DNA from 2 places in the Thermus sp. CCB_US3_UF1 genome. Region 2 is predicted to be linked to the other one. Evidence: riboswitches for the same ligand, from Rfam matches in the RefSeq annotation. Region 2 holds a riboswitch; the other holds the start of a gene.
What was found. A riboswitch is a leader RNA that binds a small molecule or an ion and turns the genes downstream of it on or off. The one in region 2 is predicted to bind thiamine pyrophosphate.
Positions count from the first base shown of each region.

Region 1: linked by a shared signal. The riboswitch ahead of TCCBUS3UF1_RS09530 (thiamine ABC transporter substrate binding subunit) and the one ahead of thiE (thiamine phosphate synthase) in region 2 are both predicted to bind thiamine pyrophosphate.

Region 1 is NC_017278.1:1,906,220-1,917,144, reverse strand. It holds gene rpoC (DNA-directed RNA polymerase subunit beta') at 1-783, shown strand, start outside; gene TCCBUS3UF1_RS09545 (fuculose-1-phosphate aldolase) at 823-1,401, shown strand; gene TCCBUS3UF1_RS09540 (hypothetical protein) at 1,398-1,637, shown strand; gene TCCBUS3UF1_RS09535 (alpha/beta fold hydrolase) at 1,607-2,455, shown strand; TPP riboswitch at 2,456-2,548, shown strand; gene TCCBUS3UF1_RS09530 (thiamine ABC transporter substrate binding subunit) at 2,570-3,604, shown strand; gene TCCBUS3UF1_RS09525 (iron ABC transporter permease) at 3,608-5,074, shown strand; gene TCCBUS3UF1_RS09520 (DNA-formamidopyrimidine glycosylase) at 5,071-5,865, opposite strand; gene TCCBUS3UF1_RS09515 (DCC1-like thiol-disulfide oxidoreductase family protein) at 5,858-6,169, opposite strand; gene TCCBUS3UF1_RS09510 (acyl-CoA thioesterase) at 6,153-6,548, opposite strand; gene TCCBUS3UF1_RS09505 (4a-hydroxytetrahydrobiopterin dehydratase) at 6,561-6,797, opposite strand; tRNA gene TCCBUS3UF1_RS09500 (tRNA-Met) at 6,850-6,926, opposite strand; gene TCCBUS3UF1_RS09495 (FAD-binding oxidoreductase) at 6,936-8,312, opposite strand; gene TCCBUS3UF1_RS09490 (MFS transporter) at 8,322-9,566, opposite strand; gene TCCBUS3UF1_RS09485 (winged helix-turn-helix domain-containing protein) at 9,625-10,254, shown strand; gene TCCBUS3UF1_RS09480 (aldo/keto reductase family protein) at 10,251-10,925, opposite strand, start outside.
Region 2 is NC_017278.1:1,335,550-1,346,474, forward strand. It holds gene TCCBUS3UF1_RS06600 (histidinol-phosphate transaminase) at 1-147, shown strand, start outside; gene TCCBUS3UF1_RS06605 (alkaline phosphatase) at 182-1,687, opposite strand; gene thiD (bifunctional hydroxymethylpyrimidine kinase/phosphomethylpyrimidine kinase) at 1,735-2,517, opposite strand; gene thiC (phosphomethylpyrimidine synthase ThiC) at 2,528-3,832, opposite strand; gene TCCBUS3UF1_RS06620 (FAD-binding oxidoreductase) at 3,829-4,758, opposite strand; gene TCCBUS3UF1_RS06625 (thiazole synthase) at 4,755-5,537, opposite strand; gene thiS (sulfur carrier protein ThiS) at 5,538-5,732, opposite strand; gene thiE (thiamine phosphate synthase) at 5,719-6,339, opposite strand; TPP riboswitch at 6,411-6,520, opposite strand; gene TCCBUS3UF1_RS06640 (nitrite/sulfite reductase) at 6,646-8,376, shown strand; gene TCCBUS3UF1_RS06645 (uroporphyrinogen-III synthase) at 8,386-9,159, shown strand; gene TCCBUS3UF1_RS06650 (bifunctional precorrin-2 dehydrogenase/sirohydrochlorin ferrochelatase) at 9,141-9,785, shown strand; gene TCCBUS3UF1_RS06655 (phosphoadenylyl-sulfate reductase) at 9,773-10,441, shown strand; gene TCCBUS3UF1_RS06660 (sulfite exporter TauE/SafE family protein) at 10,442-10,925, shown strand, end outside.

The sequences.
Region 1 (10,925 bases), 570 kb from region 2:
GAGGCCCGCCGCCCCAAGGCCAAGGCGGTGATCTCGGAGATCGACGGGGTGGTGCGCATCGAGGAGACCGAGGAGAAGCTTTCCGTCTTCGTGGAGTCCGAGGGCTTCTCCAAGGAGTACAAGCTCCCCAAGGATGCCCGGCTTCTGGTCAAGGACGGGGACTACGTGGAGGCCGGCCAGCCCCTGACCCGCGGGGCCGTGGACCCGCACCAGCTCCTGGAGGCCCGGGGGCCGGAGGCGGTGGAGCGGTACCTGGTGGACGAGATCCAAAAGGTCTACCGCGCCCAGGGGGTGAAGCTCCACGACAAGCACATTGAGATCGTGGTGCGGCAGATGCTCAAGTACGTGGAGGTCACCGACCCCGGGGACAGCCGCCTCCTGGAAGGCCAGGTGCTGGAGAAGTGGGACGTGGAGGCCCTGAACGAGAGGCTGATCGCCGAGGGCAAGACCCCCGTGGCCTGGAAGCCCCTCCTCATGGGGGTGACCAAGAGCGCCCTCTCCACCAAGAGCTGGCTCTCCGCCGCCAGCTTCCAGAACACCACCCACGTGCTCACCGAGGCGGCCATCGCCGGGAAGAAGGACGAGCTCATCGGCCTCAAGGAGAACGTCATCCTGGGCCGCCTCATCCCCGCGGGCACGGGCTCGGACTTCGTGCGCTTCACCCAGGTGGTGGACCGGAAGACCCTGAAGGCCATTGAGGAGGCCCGCAAGGAGGCGGTGGAGGTGCGGGAGCCCGCCCCCCGTCGCCCTGCCCGCCGGGAGCAGCCGGGCAAGCAGGCCTGAGCCTCCCCACCCTGGGCCGTCGTGGGCCATAATGGGCCCATGCTGGCCCGGCTTTACACCGCCTTTCGCCAGGTGGGGGAGGACCTTTTCGGGCAAGGCCTCATCTCCGCCACCGCGGGTAACTTCTCCGTGCGGGGCAAGGAGGGCTTCCTCATCACCAAAAGCGGGGTGCAAAAGGCCCGCCTGACCCCCGAGGACCTGGTGGAGGTGCCCCTGGAGGGCCCCTTTCCCCCCGGGGCCAGCGTGGAGAGCGTGATCCACCGGGAGGTTTACCGGCGCACCCAGGCCCAGGCCCTGGTCCACGCCCACCCCCGGGTGGCCGTGGCCCTCTCCCTTCACCTGGACCGCCTCCTGCCCCTGGACCTCGAGGGCCAGTACTACCTGCGGGAGGTGCCCGTTCTGGCCCCTAAGACCACCTCGGCCAGCGAGGAGGCTGCCTCCGCCGTGGCCGAGGCCCTGGCCCACCACCGGGTCTGCCTCCTTCGGGGCCACGGGGCCTTCGCCGCCGGTTTCAAGGAAAGGCCCGAGGAGGCCCTTCTGGAGGCCTATAGCCTCATGACCACCCTGGAGGAGAGCGCGGAAATCCTCCTGTACCATCGGCTTTGGGGGGGAGGATGAGGGTGCTCTTCGTGGAGGGCAAGGATAAGGAGGGGCTTCTGGCCCTGGCCCAGCGGCTTCCCCACCCCTATGGCCTCCTGGAAGGGGAGGGGGTCTGGCTCCTCCAGGTCTGGGGCGCCTCGGAAGAGGCCCAGGCCCTGGCCCAGGCCTTGCCCGGGGTCAGGGTGTGGGCCTTCACCCTGCGGGATGGGGTAGTCTATAGGGGATGCGGGAAGAGATCGGCTACATCCCCGTAGGGGAAGCGGAGCTTTACGTGGAGGACGTGGGCGAGGTGCGCGCGCCCGCCCTTTTGGTCCTCCACGGAGGGCCTGGGGGCAACGCCTACGCCCTGCGGGAGGGCTTGGAGGAGTACCTCTCAGGCTTCCGCGTGGTCTACTTTGACCAGCGGGGCTCGGGGCGCAGTCTGGAACTACCCCAGGACCCCCGCCTTTTCACCCTGGATGCCCTGGTGGAGGATACCCTGGCCCTGGCCGAGGCCTTGGGGATTGAGCGCTTTGCCCTCCTGGCCCACGGCTTCGGGGCCTTGGTGGCCCTGGAGGTCCTCCGCCGCCACCCGGAGGCCCAAGGGGCGGTCCTCCTCGCCCCCTGGGTCAACTTCCCCTGGCTTTCCGCCCGCCTGGCGGAGGCGGCGGGCCTCACCCCCTTGGCCGACCCCGAGGCCAACCTGAGGGCAGCCCTGGCCCGGGCCGAGCCCAAGCTCCTGTTTGACCGCCTCATGTTCCCCACCCCCCATGGCCGGTTGGCGTACGAGTGGGTGGCCGAGGGCTCGGGCATCCTGGGGCCCGACACCCCCGCTTGGGCCTTCCTGCACAACGGGCTTTGGCACCTGGACTACACCCCCCACCTCGCCCCTTGCCGGAAGCCGGTCTCGGTGGTGGTGGGGGAGAAGGACGGCACCAGCTACCCCTACGCCGAGGAGGTGGCCGAGCGCCTCAAGGCCCCCATCCGCGTGGTTCCCGGGGCCGGCCACTACCCCTGGATTGACCAGCCCGAGGCCTTCGGCGAGGCCCTGGCGGCGGCCTTGGCCCCATTGGGGGCCCCTGCGTTAGACTAAAGGGGTCACCGGGGGTGCCCCTAGGGGGCTGAGAGATACCCTTGGAACCTGATCCGGGTAATGCCGGCGTAGGGAAGGTGACCGAGGCCCCTCCCGGTGACACGGAGGGGTGGTATGCAAAGAGCCTTTGCCCTGCTGGTCCTTTTGGCCTTTGGCTTGGCCCAGGAGATCACGGTCCTCACCCACGCCAGCTTCTCCTTGGACAAGGGGCTCATCGCCCAGTTTGAGCGGGAAACCGGCCTCAGGCTCCGCTTCCTCAAAGGGGGGGATGCAGGGGAGACCCTGAACCGGGCCATCCTGACCAAGGGAGCTCCCATCGCGGACGTCCTCTACGGCTTTGACAACACCTTCCTTGCCCGGGCCCTCGAGGCCGACATCCTCCTCCCCTACCGCAGCCCGGAGATCCGCAACCTCAGGGCCACCCTCCTCCTGGACCCCACGTTTCGGGCCCTCCCCGTGGACTACGGCTGGGTGAGCCTGAACTACGACCGGGCCTACTTCCGCGAGCGGCCCCTGCCCCAAACCCCCCAGGACCTGGCCCGGCCCGAGTACGCCCGGCTTCTGGTGGTGCAAAACCCAGCCACCAGCTCCCCGGGCCTGGCCTTCCTCATGGCCACCGTGGCCCGCTTCGGCGAGGACGGGTACCTGGACTTCTGGGCCCGGCTGCGGGACGGGGGGGTGCGGGTGGCCAAGGGCTGGAGCGAGGCCTACTACACCCACTTCACCCTGTACAAGGGGGATAGGCCCTTGGTGGTTTCCTACACCACCAGCCCCGCCGCCGAGGTCTACTACTCCGAGGGGAAGTACCGGGAACCCCCCACGGGCAACCTCTTCCCCGAGCTTTCCTTCTTCCAGGTGGAGTTCGTGGGCATCCTGAAGGGGACCAAGAACCTCGAGGGGGCCAAGCGTGTGGTGGACTGGCTCCTCTCCCGGCCCGTGCAGGAGAACCTGCCCACGGAGATGTGGATGTACCCCGCCCGCCGGGAGGCCCGGCTTCCCGAGGTTTTCCGTTTCGCCCCCGAGCCCTTGGGCAGCGTCCGCCTGGACCCCAAGGCCATGGCCCTCCACCGGGAGCGCTGGATCGCCGAGTGGACCCAGGTGGTCCTCCAGGGCCGTAGCCCCGAGGAGGTGCGCCGCGGGCGGCGCTAGGGCGTGGCCGGGCTTCTCCTCCTTTTCCTGGGCCTTGCCCTTTTCTACCCCTTGGGGCGCATCCTGGCCCTGGGGCTGGGGGAGGGGCTGGCCTTGGCCCTGGCCAACCCCTACTACTGGGGTCGGTACGCCTGGAGCCTGGAGTACGGCCTCCTTTCCGCCCTTTTGACCTTGGGCTTGGCCCTTCCTTTGGCCTTCGCCTTCCGCCGGCGTTTCCCTGGGCGGGAGGCTTTCTTGGCCCTATCCACCCTGCCCTTCGTCCTGCCCACCCCGGTGGTGGCCTTGGGCTTCCTGGCCCTCCTGGGCCCCCGCGGGGTCCTGGGGGTGGACCTCTACGGGACCCGGGCCCTCCTCCTCTGGGCCGCGGTCTTCTACAACCTGGGCCTGGCCCTCCGCATCCTCTTACCCGTGGCCGTGGCCCTCGAGGGGCCCCTGCAGGCCGCCCGCGTCCTGGGGGCCACCCCCTGGCGGGCTTTCCTGAGGGTGGGGCTTCCCCTCCTCCTCCCCGCCTTGGCCGGGGCGGGGCTTCTCGTCTTCCTCTACACCTTCTCCGCCTTTGGGGTGCCCCTTCTCCTGGGCGGGCCCCGGTACGCCACCCTGGAGGTGGAGGTCTACACCCTTTTGGCCTACCGCCTGGCCTTCCCCGAGGCCGCGGCCCTCATGCTCCTACAGCTTCTTACCCTGGGCCTGGCGGTCCTCCTGTACGGGCGCCTCAGGCCCTACCCCTTGCCTCCCGGGAGGCTTTCCCCTTCCCGGGGCTGGCCCTGGGCTTTAGCCCTTGCTTTCGCCGTGCTGTACGCCCCCCTAGGGGTCCTCTTCCTCCAGGCCGATCCCGCCGCCCTGGTCCGGGCCTGGAGTTCGGAGGCATTTACCCCCCTTTCCCTGGCCCTTGGGAATACCTTCCGCTTTAGCCTTCTGGCCCTCCTCTTGGCCCTGCCCTTGGGGGTGGCCTACGCGGTGGCGGCCCGGCGAAACCGGGCCTTGGACCTCCTGGGCCTTTTTCCCCTCATGGTGAGCCCCGTGGCCGTGGGGCTCGGCTACCTCTTGGCCTACCCTGCCTGGAGGGGCTCCTTGGCCCTCCTCCTCCTTGCCTACGCCCTCCTGGCCTACCCCCTGCTGGCCCGGGCCCTTCTCCCTGCCCTAAGGAGCCTTCCCCCAAGCCTCCTCCAGGCGGCCCGGGTCCTGGGGGCCCCCCCTTGGCGGGCCTTTCTCCGGGTGGAGCTTCCCCTGGTCCTCCCCGCCTTCCTTTCCGGGCTGGCCCTGGCCCTGGCCGCCATCCTGGGGGAGTTTGGCGCCAGCCTGGTCCTCTGGCGGCCCGAGTGGACCACCCTGACCCTGGCCATCTACGAGCGCCTGGGCAGGCCGGGGGAGGGACCCTTTGCCGAGGCCCTGGCCATGGCCGCCCTTCTTGCCCTGCTTTCCGGCCTCCTCTTCTTCCTCCTGGACCGCGGGCGGGGGCGGTGGGGCTAGGTCTGGCAGGCGGGGCAGAAGTGGGTGCCCCGGCCCCCCACCACCGCCTTGGCCAGGGGGTGGCCGCACCGGGGGCAGGGAAGCCCCTGGCGGCCATAGACCGCGTGCCGCTCCTGGTAGCCTCCCGGGAGGCCATCGGGCTGCTGGTAGGTGCGGTCGGAGAGGGTGCTCCCCCCTAGGGCCACGGCCTCGGCCAGGACCTGGCGGAGGCTTTGGAAAAGCCGCTTGGCCTCCTCCTCCTTCAGGGACCTTCCCCAGCGGAAGGGGGAGAGGCCCGCGCGGAAGAGGGCCTCGTCGGCGTAGATGTTTCCCACCCCCGCGGCCAGGGTCTGGTCCAAGAGGAGGGCCTTGAGGGGCTTTCGGCTCCGCCTCAGGCCTTCCCAGAAGGGGGGGAAGGCGAACCCCTCGGAAAGGGGCTCGGGGCCAAGGCGCCCCAGAAGGGGGATCTCGCGGTAGTCCCCCCGGTCCACCACCCAAATCCGCCCGAAGCGCCGGGGGTCGTGGAAGAAGAGCTCCCCTCCTTCCAGGCGGAAGCGCACCCGGGTGTGAGGGGTCTTCTCCAGGCGGAAGCCCCCGGTCATGCCCAGGTGGATCACCATCTCCAGGCCCCCCGAGAGGGCGAGGAGGAGGAACTTCCCCCGGCGGTCCAACGCCTCCACCTCCCGGCCCTCGGCCCGCTCCGTGTGGCGGTAGCGGGTGGGGTCTTCGTGCTGGACCCCAAGAAGGCGCCGGCCCCGGAGGAGGGGGAGGAGCCTCCGCCGGGTGGTCTCCACCTCGGGGAGCTCAGGCACGGGGCCTCCTCCGGGCCAGGGCCCGGTAAAGCCTAGGCCCCAGGCCTAGGGCCTGGCCCAGGAGGAGAAAGGGATAGAGGGGCCGGAGGAGGGGAAGCCGCCAGGCTAGGCGGAGAAGGGCCCCGTACCCCCGGTAGACCCTTTCCCCCTCCAGGAGGTGGAGTTCCTCCAGAAGGGCTTCCTGGTCCAGGCCCTGGGCCTCCTGCAGGGGTTCCACCCGCAGGCCCCCTTCCAGGTCCAGGGCCTTCAGGGTTCGGCCCAGGGCCCGGCAGTAGGGGCAGGCGCCGTCAATCAGTACCCGCATCCCCGTTTATCGCCTCGGGCGCGTCCACCGGCACGGGCTGGCCCTTGGCGTCCACGGCCACGTAGGTGAGCTCCCCTCGGGTGGCCAGCACCCGACCGTTCTCCTGGCCGAAGCGCTCCTTGTAGACCTCCACCTCCACGGTGAGGGAGGTCCGCCCCACCCGCACCACCCGGGCCACCACCTCCAGGAGGTCCCCGGTGCGGATGGGGACCTTGAACTCCACGCTCCCCACGGCCACCGTGACCACGGGCTTTCTGGCCCGGCGGGCGGCGGCGTAGGAGCCCACCTTGTCCATGAGGCCCAGGACGAAGCCGCCGAAGGCGGCCCCCAGGGGGTTGGTGTGCTCGGGGAAGACCAGCTCGAGGGTCCGCGCCTCCATACCCCTCCTAGGCTACCCCAGGAGGTCGGTAAGGCGGGCCATCTCCCGGTCCTTCTCCGTGATCCCCCCTGCGCTATGGGTCCACCACTCCACGGCCACCCGCCCCCACTCCACGGTGAGCCTAGGGTGGTGGTGGTGGGCCTCGGCCAGCTCCCCCACCCGGTTGGCGAAGGCCAGGGCCTCGCGGAAATCGGGGAAGCGGAAGGCCTTGTAAAGCCGCTCGGGATCCTGCCGTACCTCCCAGTCCATGCCCTAAGGGTAAAGGAACTCCCCCGGGCCTTTGGTGCCCGAGGGAAGGTTTTGGTTGCGGGGGCGGGATTTGAACCCGCGACCTTCGGGTTATGAGCCCGACGAGCTACCAGGCTGCTCCACCCCGCGTCGCCATCCTTAACTATAGCCGGATGATTCCCCCATGTCAAGCACCTTGCCCGGGTTCAGGAGCCCCTCGGGGTCCAGGAGGGCCTTTAGTTTTCGCATCCAGTCCAGGGCTTTCCCGTGCTCCAAGGGGAGGTACTTCTTCTTCCTCAGGCCCACCCCGTGCTCGGCGGTGCAGGTGCCCCCAAGCTCCAGGGCCTTCGCCACCAGCCTTTCCGCGTAGGCCTCGGCCCTAGGGTAGTCCTCGGGCCGGACAGGAACCAGGGTGTGGAAGTTTCCGTCCCCCACGTGGCCCAGGATGTTGCCCACCAGGTCCATCTCCCGAAGCAGCCCCTGGGCGAAGCGCACCATCTCCGGCAGGCGGGAGAGGGGGACGGCGGTGTCGGTGATCATGAAGCGGTGGCCGGGGAAGAGGTGGACCAGGGCCCAGTAGGCCTGGTGGCGGGCCTCCCACTGCCGCCGGCGTTCCTCCTCGGTCTTGGCGGCCTCCACCTCCAGGGCCCCCGTTTCCTCCATGAGGCCCAGGGCCAGGGCGCTTTCCGCCTCCAGGGCCTCCCGTGTGGAGGAGTGGAACTCCAGGAAAAGGGCCGGGCGCTCGGGGAAGGCTGCGCCCAGGTGGCGGTTGAGGGCCCTTAGGGCCAGCTCGTCCAAAAGCTCCAGCCGGGCCACGGGCAGGCCTGAGGCCATCACCCTAAAGCTGGCCTCCGCCGCCTCCTCCACCCCGGGGAAGAAGACCCTGAGGGTGTGAACGTGCTCCGGCAGGGGGTGGAGCCTCAGGGTGAGGCGGGTGATGAGGCCCAGGGTGCCTTCCGAGCCGATGAAGAGGTTCTTCAGGTCGTAGCCGGCGCTGGTTTTGCGCACGGGCCGGCCCAGCTCCAAGACCTCCCCGCTGGCCAGGACCACCTGCAGGGCCAGGACGTTGGGCCGCATCCCCCCGTAGCGCACCGTGGTGGTGCCGCTGGCGTTGGTGGCCGCCATCCCTCCCAGGGTGGCGTCCGCCCCCGGGTCCACGGGGAAGAAAAGGCCCGTGCCCTTTAGGGCCTCGTTCAGGGCCTTGCGGGTGAGGCCGGGCTCCACCACGCAGAGGAAGTCTTCCGGGCGCACCTCCAGGAGGCGGTTCATGCGGCTAAAGTCCAGGCTGATGGCCTCGCCCAGGGGGAGGAGGTGCCCCTCCAGGCTGGTGCCCGCCCCGAAGGGGATGACGGCCACCCCTTCCGCCCGGGCCCAGGCCAAGGCCTTCTGTACGTCCTCTACCCCCTCGGGATAGACCACCGCCAGGACCTCCCCCTCCTGGGGGTAGCCCTCGTCCCGCCCGTGGCGGCGGCGCTCGGAGGGGGAGGTGTCCACCTTTCCCGGCAGGAGGGTGTGCAGGGCCTGAAGCCTTTCCATGGGGAAAGTTTAGTCCCCTTTGGCGTCGGGGAGGAGGCGCTCGGCCTCCCGCAGGCTGGGAAAGAGGTAGCCGGCAAGCCCTAGGGTCACCCCCAGCCCGCCGAAGAGGAGGAGCATGAGGGCGATCCCCTCCCCCTGGCCGTAGCGGGGCCCGAAGACCCGGTCCGCCAGGAGCCCGGAGAGGAGCATGGCCAGGGGGTTGGCGAACCAGGCGATCATCCGCCGGGCGGCGAAAACCTTGCCCTGGACCTCGAGGGGCACCTTGGCCTGCCAGATGGCCTGGTTGGAGCCGTTGAGCAGGGGGATGAAGAAGCTTTCCAAAAAGGCCAGGACCGCCCAGGCCTGGGGGCCCTCCACAAGCCCCATGAGGGCCAGGGCCAGGCTGGAGAGGGCCATGCCCAGGAAGACCCCGTGCACCCGCTTCTTTGGCCCGCCCCAGAGGGAAAGGAGAAGCCCCCCGGCCACCCCTCCCAGGCCCGAGGCCGAGCGCACCAGGGCCAAGGCGGTCTCGGAGAGGGCGGTTTTGGCCAGAACCATGGCGGGCAGCACGGTAACCGCCAGGCTGGTGAGGAAGTTCACCCCGAAGAACATGAGCTGCAGGCCCAAAAGGGGAGGGCGGGCCAGGATGAAGCGGAAACCAAAAAGGGCTTCTTCCAGAAGGGAGGTCCCTGCCTGGGCCAGGGGTTTGGGGTTGGGGATGGGGACCAGGAGCAAGGTGACCGCCGCGGCCCCCGCCCCCAGCAGGTCCAGGGCGAAGATGGCCTTTAGGCCCCAGGGGCCGAGGAGGGCTGCGGCCAGGACCGGGGCCCCCACCCCGGCCAGGGACTCGGCCAGGCTCATCATCCCGCTGGCCCGGGCGTAGTCCTTCTTGTCCAGGAGGGCGCTCAAGGCCGCGGAGAGGGCGGGCCAGTGGAGGCTACTCAGGGCCCCGGCGAGGGCGGAAACCAGGTACAGGTGCCAGACCTCGAGGCGGCCCAGAAGGAGCATGAGGAGGAGGAAGCCCGTGGCTAGCCCACCCCCGAGGTCGGCGGCCAGCATGGCCCATTTCCGGGGGTACCGGTCCACCAGGGCCCCGGCCACGGGGGAGAGGAGGAGGAGGGGGAGGAAGTGGAAGAAACCCAGGAGGGAAAGGGTGGTGGCCAGGCCCGTCTGCTGGTAGGCGTAGAGGGTGAGGGCGAACCAGGTCATCTCCCGGCCCACCAAGGCCAAGGCCTGGCCCAACCAAAGGAGGCGGAAGGCGGCGAAGCCCTGCATGGCCTCCACTTTCCTCCCTTCCCTACTCCAGATGCAAGGGGATGTTTAGAGTAGAGCCATGCCCTTCCCGGTCACCACCCCCCTGGCGGCCCGCCTGCTGGCGGACCCGGAGATGGCCGTCTGCCTCAAGCCCTTCATGAAAGGGCCGGCCAGCGTCAAGGACCTGGCCCTGGCCCGGGGCCTCTCCCTGCAACGGGCCCACTACCGGGTGGGGTTGTTGCGGAAGGCGGGCCTCCTGGTCCCTGCGGGCCTCCAGCCCCGTCGGGGAAGGCCCATAAAGCTTTACCGCGCGGTGGACACGGATTTCCTGGTTCCCAAAGCCCTGGTCCCCCCCGGGGTCTGGCGGGCCCTGGAGGCCGCCCAAAGCTGGCAGGAGGAATGGGAAAAGGCCCTGGAAGCCTGCGATGCCGGTTATGGCACCGCCCTTCGCGTCCGCCTCAACCCCCAAGGCCTCCTGGTCTTTGGGCCCGAGGAGGCCGAGGAGGAGCCAGAGCTTTTGGCCGAGGGGTTCCCCCCTCTCCTCAACCTGTGGAGCGCCGGGCTTTACCTGCGGCGGGAGGAGGCCAAGGCCCTCCAGCGGGAGATCTGGGCCCTATACCAGCGCTACGCCCTTCTCTCCCCGCTGGGCAAGGAGGAGGGCCAGGCCCGCTACCTCCTCCACCTGGGCCTGGCCCCGGCCTCGGATTAGGCTTCGCCCTTCAGGATGGCCTCTATGCGCTGCAGGGCCTCTTCCGGCAGGTCTACGCCGGCAGCCCCCAGGCTTTCCCGGATCTGCTCCGGCCGGGTCGCCCCGGTGATGGCGCTGGAGATGCCGGGAAGCCGCAACACCCAGGCCAGGGCCAACTGGGTGCGGGTGAGGCCCAAGGCGTCGGCCACCTCCTTGAGCTTTTGCACCTTTTTGCGGTTTTCCTCGGTGAAGAAGCGCTCGGCGAACTGGGGGTAGCGGGCGAAGCGGCTGCCCTCGGGGATGCCCTCGTCGTACCGCCCGGTGAGCATGCCCATGGCCAACGGGCTCCAGACCACCAGGCCCAGGCCAAAGCGCCCGGCTTCGGGCAGGATCTCTCCCTCCACCCGCTCCCGGTAGAGCATGGAGTACTGGGGCTGTTCCACCACGGGCGGGTGGAGGCCGTTGGCCTTGGCGAAGGCCACCGCCTCGGCGATGCGGGCCGCGGGCCATTCCGAGGTGCCCCAGTAGAGGGCGTACCCCTTCTCCACGATGGTGTGCATGGCGTAGACGATCTCCTCCATGGGCACCTCGGGGTCGTAGCGGTGGGCGAAGAAGAGGTCCACGTAATCGGTCTTTAGCCGCTTGAGGCTCTTGGTGATGCTCTCCAGGAGGTGCTTGCGGCTTAGGCCCCG
Region 2 (10,925 bases):
GCCTTACGGGAAAGGGGCATCCGGGTGCGGGACGCCACCAGCTTCGGCCTTCCCGAGTGGCTCAGGCTTTCCGCGCAGGGGGAGGAGGCGCAAAAGGCCCTCCTTGAGGCCCTGGAGGAGGTTTTGGTGGGCAAAGGGGCGGCCTAGGGGCCGCCCCGGGGAAGGAGGAGCCTAAGGGGCCCTAGGCCCAGACGTCCTCAGGGTGGCGCATGCCCTGGGGACGGGCCTTGAGGATCTCCAGGGCCTCTTCCTCGCTCATCACCGGGTTCTGGTAGCGGATCCCCAAGGCCTCGCCCATAAGGCGGAAGACGTGGGTGTTGTCCACCAGGCCCAGGTTGAGGAAGCGGAGGCCCTGGCCGTAGAGGGCCAGCATCACGGGGCTTGCGGTGTGCTGGCCCGAGCTCCAGCCGATGTTGGGCCTTTCGGGCTTGTTGGCGTTCTTCTGTAGGAGGGCCCAGGACATGGTGTTGTCGGGCTGGATGCCGTAGCGGACCCCATCGGGGCGGTAGACCCGCTTGGTGATGGCCTCTACCACCATCTGGGCCTCCTCGTCGCTGAGGGTAGCCCCCTTCATGGCCCGGTAGGCCTCCTTCACCTGGTTGGCGTCGGGGTTGGCCCCAAGGACTCGGCGCATGTGCTCAAAGCTGGCCTTCTGGGGCTCCAGGAGGTCAATGCCCGCGGAGCTTTCCAGGTAGCTCCGCCCCGCCCCATAGAGGGCCCCCACCCCGGTGGCGTGGTCGGAGGTGAGGATGAGGAGGGTGTCCGGGTTGCGGTCCACGAAGGCGGTGAGGACCTCGAGGGCCTCGTCCGCCGCCAGCACGTCCCACAGGGTGGCCGCGGGGTCGTTGAGGTGGTTGGAGTGGTCAATCCGCCCCGCCTCCACCTGGAGGACGAAGCCATTCCGGTAGGAGGCCAGCCGGGGGAGGGCGGCCTGGACCATCTCCTTGAGGCTCGGCACCCTCACCCCCTGGAAGCGGCGGTCCACCTCGTAGGGGACGTGGCTATCGGAGAAGATCCCCAGGAGCTTGCTGGCCGTGGCCCGGGCGAGCTCCTCCGGGGTCTTGGCCACCCCGTAGCCGGCCTTGGCGAACTCGGCGTACATGTCCTTCTTGTCCTGGCGCTTCTCGGGGTTGAAGAACCGGTCCCCCCCGCCCAGGTAGACCTCGGCCCCGAAGGCCAGGTACTGCTCGGCGATCTGGGCCTCGGCGTTGCGGTCGGGGTTGGAGACCACGAAGCTGGCCGGGGTGGCGTGGGTGATGGTGGTGGTGGTCACCAGGCCCACCGCCTTCCCCACCTCCTTGGCCGCGGCGAAGAAGGGCTTGAGCCGGGTGCCGTCCGCGTGGATGGCCAGGCCCCCGTTCACCGTCTTGACCCCGCAGGAGAAGGCGTTCCCGGCGGCGCTGGACTCGGTGACGTAGCTGGTGAGGCTAAAGGTGTTCATGAGGCCGTTGGGGTAGCGGGCCAGGAGCCGCTCCAGGGCCAAAACCCGGCCCAGGCGCCGCCGGGCGTAGGCCTGGGCGATGGCGTAGTCCTCCCAGGAGAAGCCGTCGTAGACGAAGACGATCAGGTTGCGGTAGCGCCTTCCCAGGCTGGGTTGGTTCTGGGGGGCACCCTGAGCCCCGCCCTTGGGCAAGAGGGCCAGGGCCCCAGCTGCTAGGCCGCCTTTGAGGATATCCCTACGCTTCATGCTTTCCCTCCCGGGCCCCATCTTGCCCCCCCTTTTTCAGAGGAAGGTCAAGGGCTGGCGAAGTGGTTGAGGGGCCCGTGCCCCTGGCCTAAGGGGGGGGCGGTTTCTAGGGCCCGGGTGAGGTAGGCCTTGGCCTGGGCCACCGCCTCCTCCAGGGGCTTCCCCTGGGCCAGGAGGGCGGTGATGGCCGCAGAGAGGGTGCAGCCCGTGCCGTGGGTGTTTCGGGTCCGCACCCGGGGGGCGGAAAAGGCCCGGACCCCCTCCCGGGTGGCCAGGAGGTCCACCGCCTCCTCCCCCTCCAGATGCCCCCCCTTGAGGAGGACCGCCCGGGGGCCCAGTTCCAGGAGGGCCATGGCCGCGGCCTTGGCCTCCTCCAGGGTGCGGATGGGGCTTCCCAGGAGGGCTTCGGCCTCGAGGCTGTTGGGGGTGATGAGGTCCGCCAAGGGGAAAAGCCCCTCCTTGAGGGCGGAAACCGCCTCGGGGGCCAGCAGGGGGTCCCCGCCCTTGGCCACCATGACCGGGTCCACCACCAGGGGGGCGATGCCGAAGCGGCGCACCCCTTCGGCCACCGCCTGGACGATCCCCGCATCCCCCAGGGCCCCGGTCTTGGCCGCGTGGAGGGGGAGGTCCTGGGCCACGCTCCGGATCTGGGCGTAGACCAGCTCCGGGGGAAGCAGATGGAGGGCCTCCACCCCCAGGGTGTTCTGGGCGGTGACCAGGGTGAGGGCGCTCGCCCCGTACACCCCGAAGCGGAAGAAGGTCTTGAGGTCAGCCTGGACCCCGGCCCCGCCCCCGGAGTCCGAGCCGGCGATGGTGAGGGCCACCCGCACGGCCACCCCCCTAGGCCAGGGGAAGCCCCTGGCCCTGCCCCCGGAGAACCGCCTCCACCAGGTTCATGGGGCAGAAGGGCCCGCACATGCTGCAGGCCTTGGTCCTGGAGCCCCTCTCCTCCCTGAGCCGCCTGGCCTCCTCCGGGTAAAGGCAGAGGGCAAACTGCCCCTCCCAGTCCAGGCGGTAGCGGGCCTCGGACATCTTCCGGTTGCGCTCCAGGGCCCTCGGGTTCCCCCGGGCCACGTCGGCGGCGTGGGCGGCGATCTTGAAGGCGATGACCCCCTCCTTCACGTGCTCGGCGGTGGGCAGGCCCAGGTGCTCCGCCGGGGTCAGGTAGCAGAGCATGTCCGCTCCCCACCAGCCGGCCAGGGCCCCGCCGATGGCCCCGGCGATGTGGTCAAAGCCCGCGGCGGTGTCCACGGGGAGCATGCCCAGGATGTAGAAGGGGGCGTGGCCCGTGAGCTTTTTCTGGATCTGCACGTTGGCCGCCACCTCGCTGAGGGGGATATGCCCCGGCCCCTCCACCATGGCCTGGACCCCGGCCCGCCGGGCCCTTTCCACCAGCTCCCCGATGGTGAGGAGCTCGGCGATCTGGGCCCGGTCGGTGCTGTCGGCCAGGGAGCCCGGGCGGAGGCCGTCCCCCAAGGAAAGGGTCAGGTCGTAGGTGCGGGCGATGTCCAGGAGGTCGTCAAAGCGGGCGTAGAGGGGGTTTTCCTCCCCGCGGTGGAGCATCCAGGCGGCCATGAGTCCCCCACCCCGGCTCACGATCCCCGTGGTGCGGCGGGCCTGGCGGTAGACCTCCAGGTTCCTCAGGGTCACCCCCGCGTGGACGGTGATGTAGTCCACCCCCTCCCGCCCGTGCTCCTCTATGACCTGGAGGAGCTCGTCCGCGGACATGTCAAAGAAGTTCTTGCGCTTGGCGGCCCGGAACTCGGCCTCATAGATGGGCACGGTGCCCAAGGGAACGGTGGCCACCTCCAGGATCCGCCGCCTTATGGCCTTCAGATCCCCCCCGGTGGAGAGGTCCATGAGGGTGTCCGCCCCGTAGCGGATGGCCACCCGGGCCTTTTCCACCTCGGCCTCGAGGTCCACGTAATCGTAGGAGGTGCCCAGGTTGGCGTTCACCTTCACGGAGAGCCCCTCGCCGATGCCCTTGAAGTCCCTCAGGGTCTTGTGGTTGGGGTTCCTGGGGATCACGATCCGCCCCGCCGCCACCCCCTGGCGCACCCACTCCGGGGAAACCCCTTCCTGCTCGGCCACGTAGGCCATTTCCTCGGTGATGCGTCCCTTCTTTGCCGCCTCCAGCTGCGTCATCCTTCCACCCCCAAAAGCCCCAAAAGCCGCCTAGCCGTCCACGGGGCCAGGAGGACCCCGTTTCGCCCATGCCCCACCGCCGCCCAAACGTTTCCCTCCACCTGGCCCACGAAAACCTCCCCCAAGGGGCGGTAGCCGTAGACCACCCCCCGGAAGGGAGCCCCTTCCAGAAGGGGGAAGCGCTCGTGGGCGTAGTCCGCCAGGAAGCGCAGGCCCCAAAGGTCCACCCCGCCGCCAAACCCCTCCCGCTGGGTGGCCCCCACGTAGACCCCGCCCTCCCGGGGAAGGAGGTACCCCTCCCCGGCGAAGAGGGGCAGGGGCGGGGCCGGCCCTTCCAGGAGGAGGGCCTCCCCCTTGAGGGGCCGCACCGGCAGGCCAAACCGCCCCCCCCAGGCCCCCACGGCGAGGAGGATGGCCCGGGCCCTGGCCTCCCCTTCCCGCCAGAAGACCCGGCCCTCCGCTACCCTCTCCACCTCGGCCCAAAGGAGAGTGACCCCCATGGCCTTTAGGGCCTCCAGGAGGGCTTCCCGCAGGGCCCTAGGGTGGACGTACCCCCCAGGGAAGGCCCGGTAGCCCTGGCCTCCCCGCACGGGGTAGGGCGGGGCCCCTTCCGCCCCCCAGGCCTCCCTTTCCGCCCCGGAGAGGGCCACCACCCCCACCCCGGAGAAGCCGGCCTCCACCCGGAAGCCCCGGGCCAAAAGCTCCTCCAGGAGGGCGGGGTAATACTCCAGGGCCCAAAGCCCCGCCTGCAAAAGCTCCCCGGAAAGCCCCTCCGGGTGGGGGGCCAGCATCCCCGCGCTGGCCAGGGTGGCGGCCCCCTCCTTCCCCGCGTCCAGGAGGAGGACCTCGAGGCCCCGCTTCCTCAGCTCGTAGGCGGCCAGGGCCCCGATGATCCCCGCCCCCACCACGGCCACCTCGGCCCTCACCCTTCCCTCCCCAAGGGGACGCCGGCGGTGGGGCTCGAGGGGCTCGCCCCTTCCCTAGGCCGCATGGGCCCGGCCAGGAAGGCCTTCCGCCCCGCCTCCACCGCCAGGCGGAAGGCCTCGGCCATGGCCGGGGGGTCTTTCGCCTCGGCGATGGCCGTGTTGACCAAGACCGCGTCCAGCCCCATCTCCAGAACCTCCGCCGCATGGGAGGGAAGGCCGAGGCCCGCGTCCACCACCACCGGGGGCAGGCCCGCCCGCTCCCGGGCGAAGAGCTCCAGAAGGGCCCGGGTTCGCACCCCCCAGCCCGAGCCGATGGGGGCGGCCAGGGGCATCACCGTGGCCGTGCCCAGGGCGGCAAGCCGCCGGGCCAGGACCAGGTCCGGGCCCATGTAGGGGAGGACGGTAAAGCCCTTCTCCAGAAGCCTTTCCGCCGCCTTCAGGGTCTCCAGGGGGTCGGGGAGGAGGTAGGCGGGGTCGGGGATCACCTCCAGCTTCACCCAACCCTCCCCGGTCAGGGCCCGGCCCAGCCGGGCCAGGCGCACCGCCTCCTCGGCGGTGCGGGCCCCGGCGGTGTTGGGCAGGAGGCGCACGCCCTCCAGGGCCTCCAGAAGCCCCACGTGCCCCGGGGCCCCCACCTCCACCCGCCTTACGGAAACCGTCACCACCTCCGCCCCCGCGGCCTTAATGGCCTCCCGCATCACCCCGAAGTCCCGGAACTTCCCCGAGCCCAGGATGAGGCGGCTTCGCAGGGTTATCCCTCCCACCTGCCAGGTGTCCATCTAGCCTCCTTGCATCAGGGCCACCACCTCCACCACATCCCCCTCGCGGAGGACATGGGGGGGCAAATCCCGTCCGGGATAGGCCTCCTCGTTGAGGAGGACCGCCACCCGCCCAAGGTCCACGCCCATCTCGGCCAGGACCTCCCTCAGCTCCCTTCCCTCTAGGGGTTTGGCCTCGCCGTTAAGCCACACCATAAAGCCGCTCCCGGAAGGCCCGGGCCGCCCCTTCGGGGTCCTCGGCGTCCAGGATGGCCCGGACCACCACCACCCGCCTGGCCCCAGTCGCCAGGACCTGGTCCAGGTTGCCAAGGTCTATCCCCCCGATGGCGAACCAGGGCTTCTCCCCCAGGTGGGCCGCCGCCCAGCGCACGTACCCCAGGCCCGCCGCCGGGCGGCCCGGCTTGGTGGGGGTCTCCCACACCGGGCCCACGGAAAGGTAGTCCGCCCCCTCCTCCAGGGCCTTTAGGGCCTGCTCGGGGGCGTGGGTGGAGCGGCCCACCAGCCCCCCAAAAAAGCGCCGGGCCTCCTCCGGCCTCAGGTCCCCCTGGCCCAGGTGCACCCCGTCCGCCCCCAGGAGGGCGGCCAGGTCCGGGCGGTCGTTGAGGAAGAAGGGGACCCCGTAGCGCCGGGCCAGAAGGCCCATCCGCTCCCCCAGCTCCAGGATGGGCCGGGCCTCCCAGTCCTTGGCCCTGAGCTGCAGGACCTCCACGCCCCCCGCCAGGGCCCGCTCCGTGCGGTCCAGAACCTCCTCCCAGGTCCAGCCGGGCCTGGGGGTCACCACCAGATAGAGCCGTCCCTGCAAGCCACCACCCCCTTAGGCCGGCAGGGGGCCCCGCGCGGCCCTGGGGATGGGGTTTGGGTTGTGGGGGTTAGGGCGCTTCGCATAGGCTTCCCTCCGCCGGCATTACCCGGATCAGGTTCCAAGGGTTGCTGGGAAGCACCCAGCTCTCAGCCCCTCCCTTGGGGCACCCCTAGCCTGTAAGGCCACTATAGCACGCCCATCCGGGAAAAAGGGTGGAGGGGCACAAAGACCATATACCCTTTACTTTCATGGGCTCAATGGTATACCATACCGGCCAATCCCCGGAGGGGGGAGAAGGAGAGGGCTATGGCAGGGCTTCCTGAGGTGGTGGAAGCGGAGATCCGGTACCTGGAGGCCATGATCGCCCGCCTCGAGGCGGGAGAGGCCGATCCAGAGGACTTCCGGGTCTACCGCCTGAAAAACGGCATCTACGGCATCCGGGGCCGCCCCGAGCACCACATGATCCGCATCAAGCTCCCCGTGGGGCGCATCACCCCCGAGGGGCTCAGGGTCCTGGCCGAGGTGGCGGAGCGGTACGCGGAAAACCGCCTGGCCCACGTGACCACTCGGCAGGCGGTGCAGCTCCACCACGTGCACCGCCGGGATGTGCCCCAGGTTCTGCGGATGGTGAACGCCGTGGGCCTCACCACCCGCGAGGCCTGCGGCCACTCCATCCGGGCCATCACCTGCTGCCCCTACGCGGGCGTCTCCCCGGAGGAGGCCTTTGACGTGACCCCTTACGCGGAGCAGGCCTACCGTTACTTCCTCCGCCACCCCGTGGGGCAGAACCTGCCCCGGAAGTTCAAGATTGCCTTTGAGGGGTGCGCCTCGGACCACGCCCGCACCCCCATCCACGACATCGGCGTGGTGGCCGCCCGGGAAGGAGGAAAACGGGGCTTCCGCATCTACGTGGGCGGGGGCCTGGGGGCTGCCCCCATGGGCGCGGAGCTCCTGGAGCCCTTTACCCCCGAGGAGGACCTCCTCCCCACCCTGCTGGCCATCATCCGCCTCTTTGACCGCTACGGGAACCGCAAGGTCCTCACCCAGGCCCGGCTCAAGTTCCTGGTGAAGAAATGGGGCATCGCCGCCTTCCGGGAGGCGGTGCGGGAGGAAAGGCGCGTGGTGAGGCTCACGGCGAGCGGGGCGGACCTCGAGGCCTGGACCCCGCCCCAAGACCCTCCCCCGCCCCGCCTGCCCAACCCCCCGCGGAAACCCTTTTCCTTTGCCCCTGGGTTTGATGCCTGGCGGCGCACCAACCTCTTCCGGCAGAAACAAGAAGGCTTTTACACCGTCACCGTCCGCCTGCCCCTGGGGGACATCACCCCTGAGGGGCTCAGGGCCCTGGCCGACCTGGCCGAAACCTACGCCGGGGAGGTGCGGAGCGCCATCAGCCAAAACCTCCTCCTGCGCCACGTTCCGGAGGAGGCCCTGGGCGGGCTTTACGAGGCCCTTTTGCAAGCGGGGCTTGCCCATGCGGACGCCCACACCCTCCTGGACATCACCCGCTGCCCCGGGGCCGACACCTGCAACCTGGCCCTCACCCGCTCCCGGGGCCTGGCCCAGGCCCTAGAGGAAAGGCTAAGGGCCCTTCCCCTGGCCCAGGACCCGGGGATAAAGGCGGTGAGCCTCAAGATCTCCGGCTGTCCCAACTCTTGCGGACAACACCACATCGCGGACATCGGCTTCTACGGCTCCAGCCGCAAGGTGGGGGAAAGGGAGGTGCCCCACTACGTCCTCCTCCTGGGGGGGCGCACCCGCGAGGGAGAAGCCCGTTTTGGCCAGGTGGTGGGCCGCATCCCCGCCCGCCGGGTCCCCGAGGCCGTGGAAAGGATCCTGCGGCGTTACCTGGAGGAGCGGGAAAACGGAGAAGGCTTCCAGGCCTACCTGGACCGGGTGAGGGTGGCCTCCTTCAAGGCTATATTGGAAGAGTTTCAGGAAGTTCCCCCTTACGAGGAGGCGCCCGAGTTCTACCAGGACCTCGGAGGGGAAGGGGAGGCCTTCAGCGTGCGGCTTGGGCGCGGGGAGTGCGCGGTATAGGGGGTGGGGATGCGCATCGCCTACGCCGGCTTGAGGCGGCAGGAGGAGTTTAAGGCCTTAGCCCAGAAGCTCGGCTTCACGCCCCTTCTCTTCCCCACCCAGGCCACGGAAAAGGTCCCCGTGCCCGAGTGGGAAGACCACCTCCTGGAACTCGGCAGGGGGGTGGACCTCTTCCTGGCCACCACCGGGGTGGGGGTGCGGGACCTCCTCCAGGGGGCGAAGACCCTGGGCCTGGACCTTAGGGGGCCCTTGGCCGAGGCCCACCGCCTGGCCCGGGGAGCCAAGGCGGCCCGGGTCCTGCGGGAGGAGGGCTTACCCCCCCAGGCCACCGGGGACGGGACGAGCCCAAGCCTCATCCCCCTCCTCCCCCAGGGGGCGGGCAAGGCAGCCCTGCAGCTTTACGGCAAACCCTTGCCCCTCCTGGAAACGGCCCTGAGGGAAAGAGGGTACCAGGTCCTTCCCCTCATGCCCTACCGCCACCTGCCAAACCCAGAGGGCATCCGGGCCCTGGAAGAGGGCATCCTCGAGGGCGCGGTGGAGGCCGTGGCCTTCGTGGCCGCCATCCAGGTGGAGTTTCTCTTTGAAGGGGCCGAAAACCCCAAGGCCCTCCAGGAGGCCCTGAACACCCGGGTGAAGGCCGTGGCCGTGGGCCGGGTCACCGCCGACGCCCTGAGGGAATGGGGGGTGAGGCCCTTCTACGTGGACGAGAAGGAACGGATGGGCAGCATGCTGCAAGGCTTCAGGAAGGCCTTGGAGGAGGAGCCATGGGCTACTTCCCCCTGATGCTGGACCTCCGCGGCAAGCCCGTCCTCCTCGTCGGCGGCGGGCCCGAGACGCCGCAAAAGCTCAGGGCCTTGCTGGAAGCCGGGGCCGAGGTCACCGTCCTGGCCCAGGAGGACCCGGGGGACCTCGAGGCCCTGGCCCAGGAGGGCCGCATCCGGTGGGTGCGGCGGGGCTACCGAAGGGGGGACCTGGAGGGCTTTTTCCTGGTGGTAAGCCACCCCAAGGACAAGGCCATCCACCCCGAGGTGCGGCGGGAAGCAGAGGAAAGGCGCATCTTCCTGGTGGCGGTGGACGACCCGGAAAACGCCAGCGCCATCCTCCCCGCGGTGCTGCGCCGGGGGGAGCTGGTGGTGGCCCTTTCCACCTCGGGGGCCGCCCCCGCCCTGGCGGTGCGCCTCAAGGAGCGGTTTGCCGCCCTTTTGCCCCTGGCTTACGGGGAACTCGTGGCCTACCTCCGCACCCTAAGGCCCAGGATCGCGCAAATCCCGGACTTTGAGGCGAGGAAACGGCTTTGGTACCGCATCGTGGACCAAGCCCTGGAAGCATTGGACCTAGACCCTAAGGAAGGCCTGCCCAAGGCCATGGCCAAGGCTGAAGCCGCCCTGGAGGAGGTATGGACAAGGTAAAGGCCGTCAAGACCCTGGTAGGGGAAGCCCTGGCCCAAAGCCAGAACCCCTGCTTCACCTGCAGCTTCCAGGCCGAGGACGTGGCGGTGCTCCACCTGCTTCTGGAGCTCAGGCCCGACATCCCCGTCCTTTTCCTGGACACCGGCTACCACTTCCCCGAGGTCTACGCCTACCGGGACGAGATGCAAAGGCGTCTGGGCTTCTGCCTGGTGAACCTCACTCCCGCCCTTTCCCGGGAGGAGCAAGAGCGCCGCTACGGCAACCTCTACCAGAGCGACCCCCACCGTTGCTGCCAAATCCGCAAGGTGGAGCCCCTTTTCCAGGCCCTGGAGGCCTACGACACCTGGTTCACGGGGCTGAGGCGGGAGCAATCCCCCACCCGGGCCCACCTCCAACCCCTGGAGGAGGCCCTTCTCCCCTCGGGCCACCGCCTCAAGAAGGTGAACCCCCTTTACGACTGGAGCCTTAAGGAGGTCTTCGCCTACCTGGCAGTGCAAGGCCTCCCCTACCTGCCCCTTTACGACCAGGGCTACCTCTCCATCGGCTGCGCCCCCTGCACGGCCAAGCCCCTGGACCCCAATGACCCCCGCTCGGGGCGTTGGGCAGGGAAGGGCAAGCTGGAGTGCGGCATCCACCTGCACGGGAAGGAGGGATAGATGGCCTTTCTTCTGGGCTTTCTCATCGCCTTCGCCATCGGGGTCACGGGGGTAGGGGCAGGCACCATCACCGCCCCCCTCCTCATCCTTCTCCTGGGGCTTCCCCCGGAGGTGGCTGTGGGCACGGCCCTCCTCTTCGGCTTCCTGGTGAAGGTACCCGCGGGTGGGGTTTACCTCCTGCGGCGACAGGTGGACGCCCAGGCCCTTTTCCGCCTCCTCCTCGGGGGGGTGCCGGGGGTGCTTTTGGGAAGCGTCCTCCTCACGGGCCTCAAGGGGGCCAAGGACCTCATCCTCCTGCTGGTGGGGCTCACCGTGGCGGTCTCGGCGGGGCTCGGGCTTTGGCGCAGCCTCAAGGGCAACCCCAGGGGTCAGGAAAGGCCCGGGCTACTGCCCCCTGGGGCCTTTGGCATCGGCCTCGAGGTGGGCTTCTCCTCTGCCGGGGCAGGGGCTTTGGGCACCCTTCTCCTCCTTTACGCCACCCGCC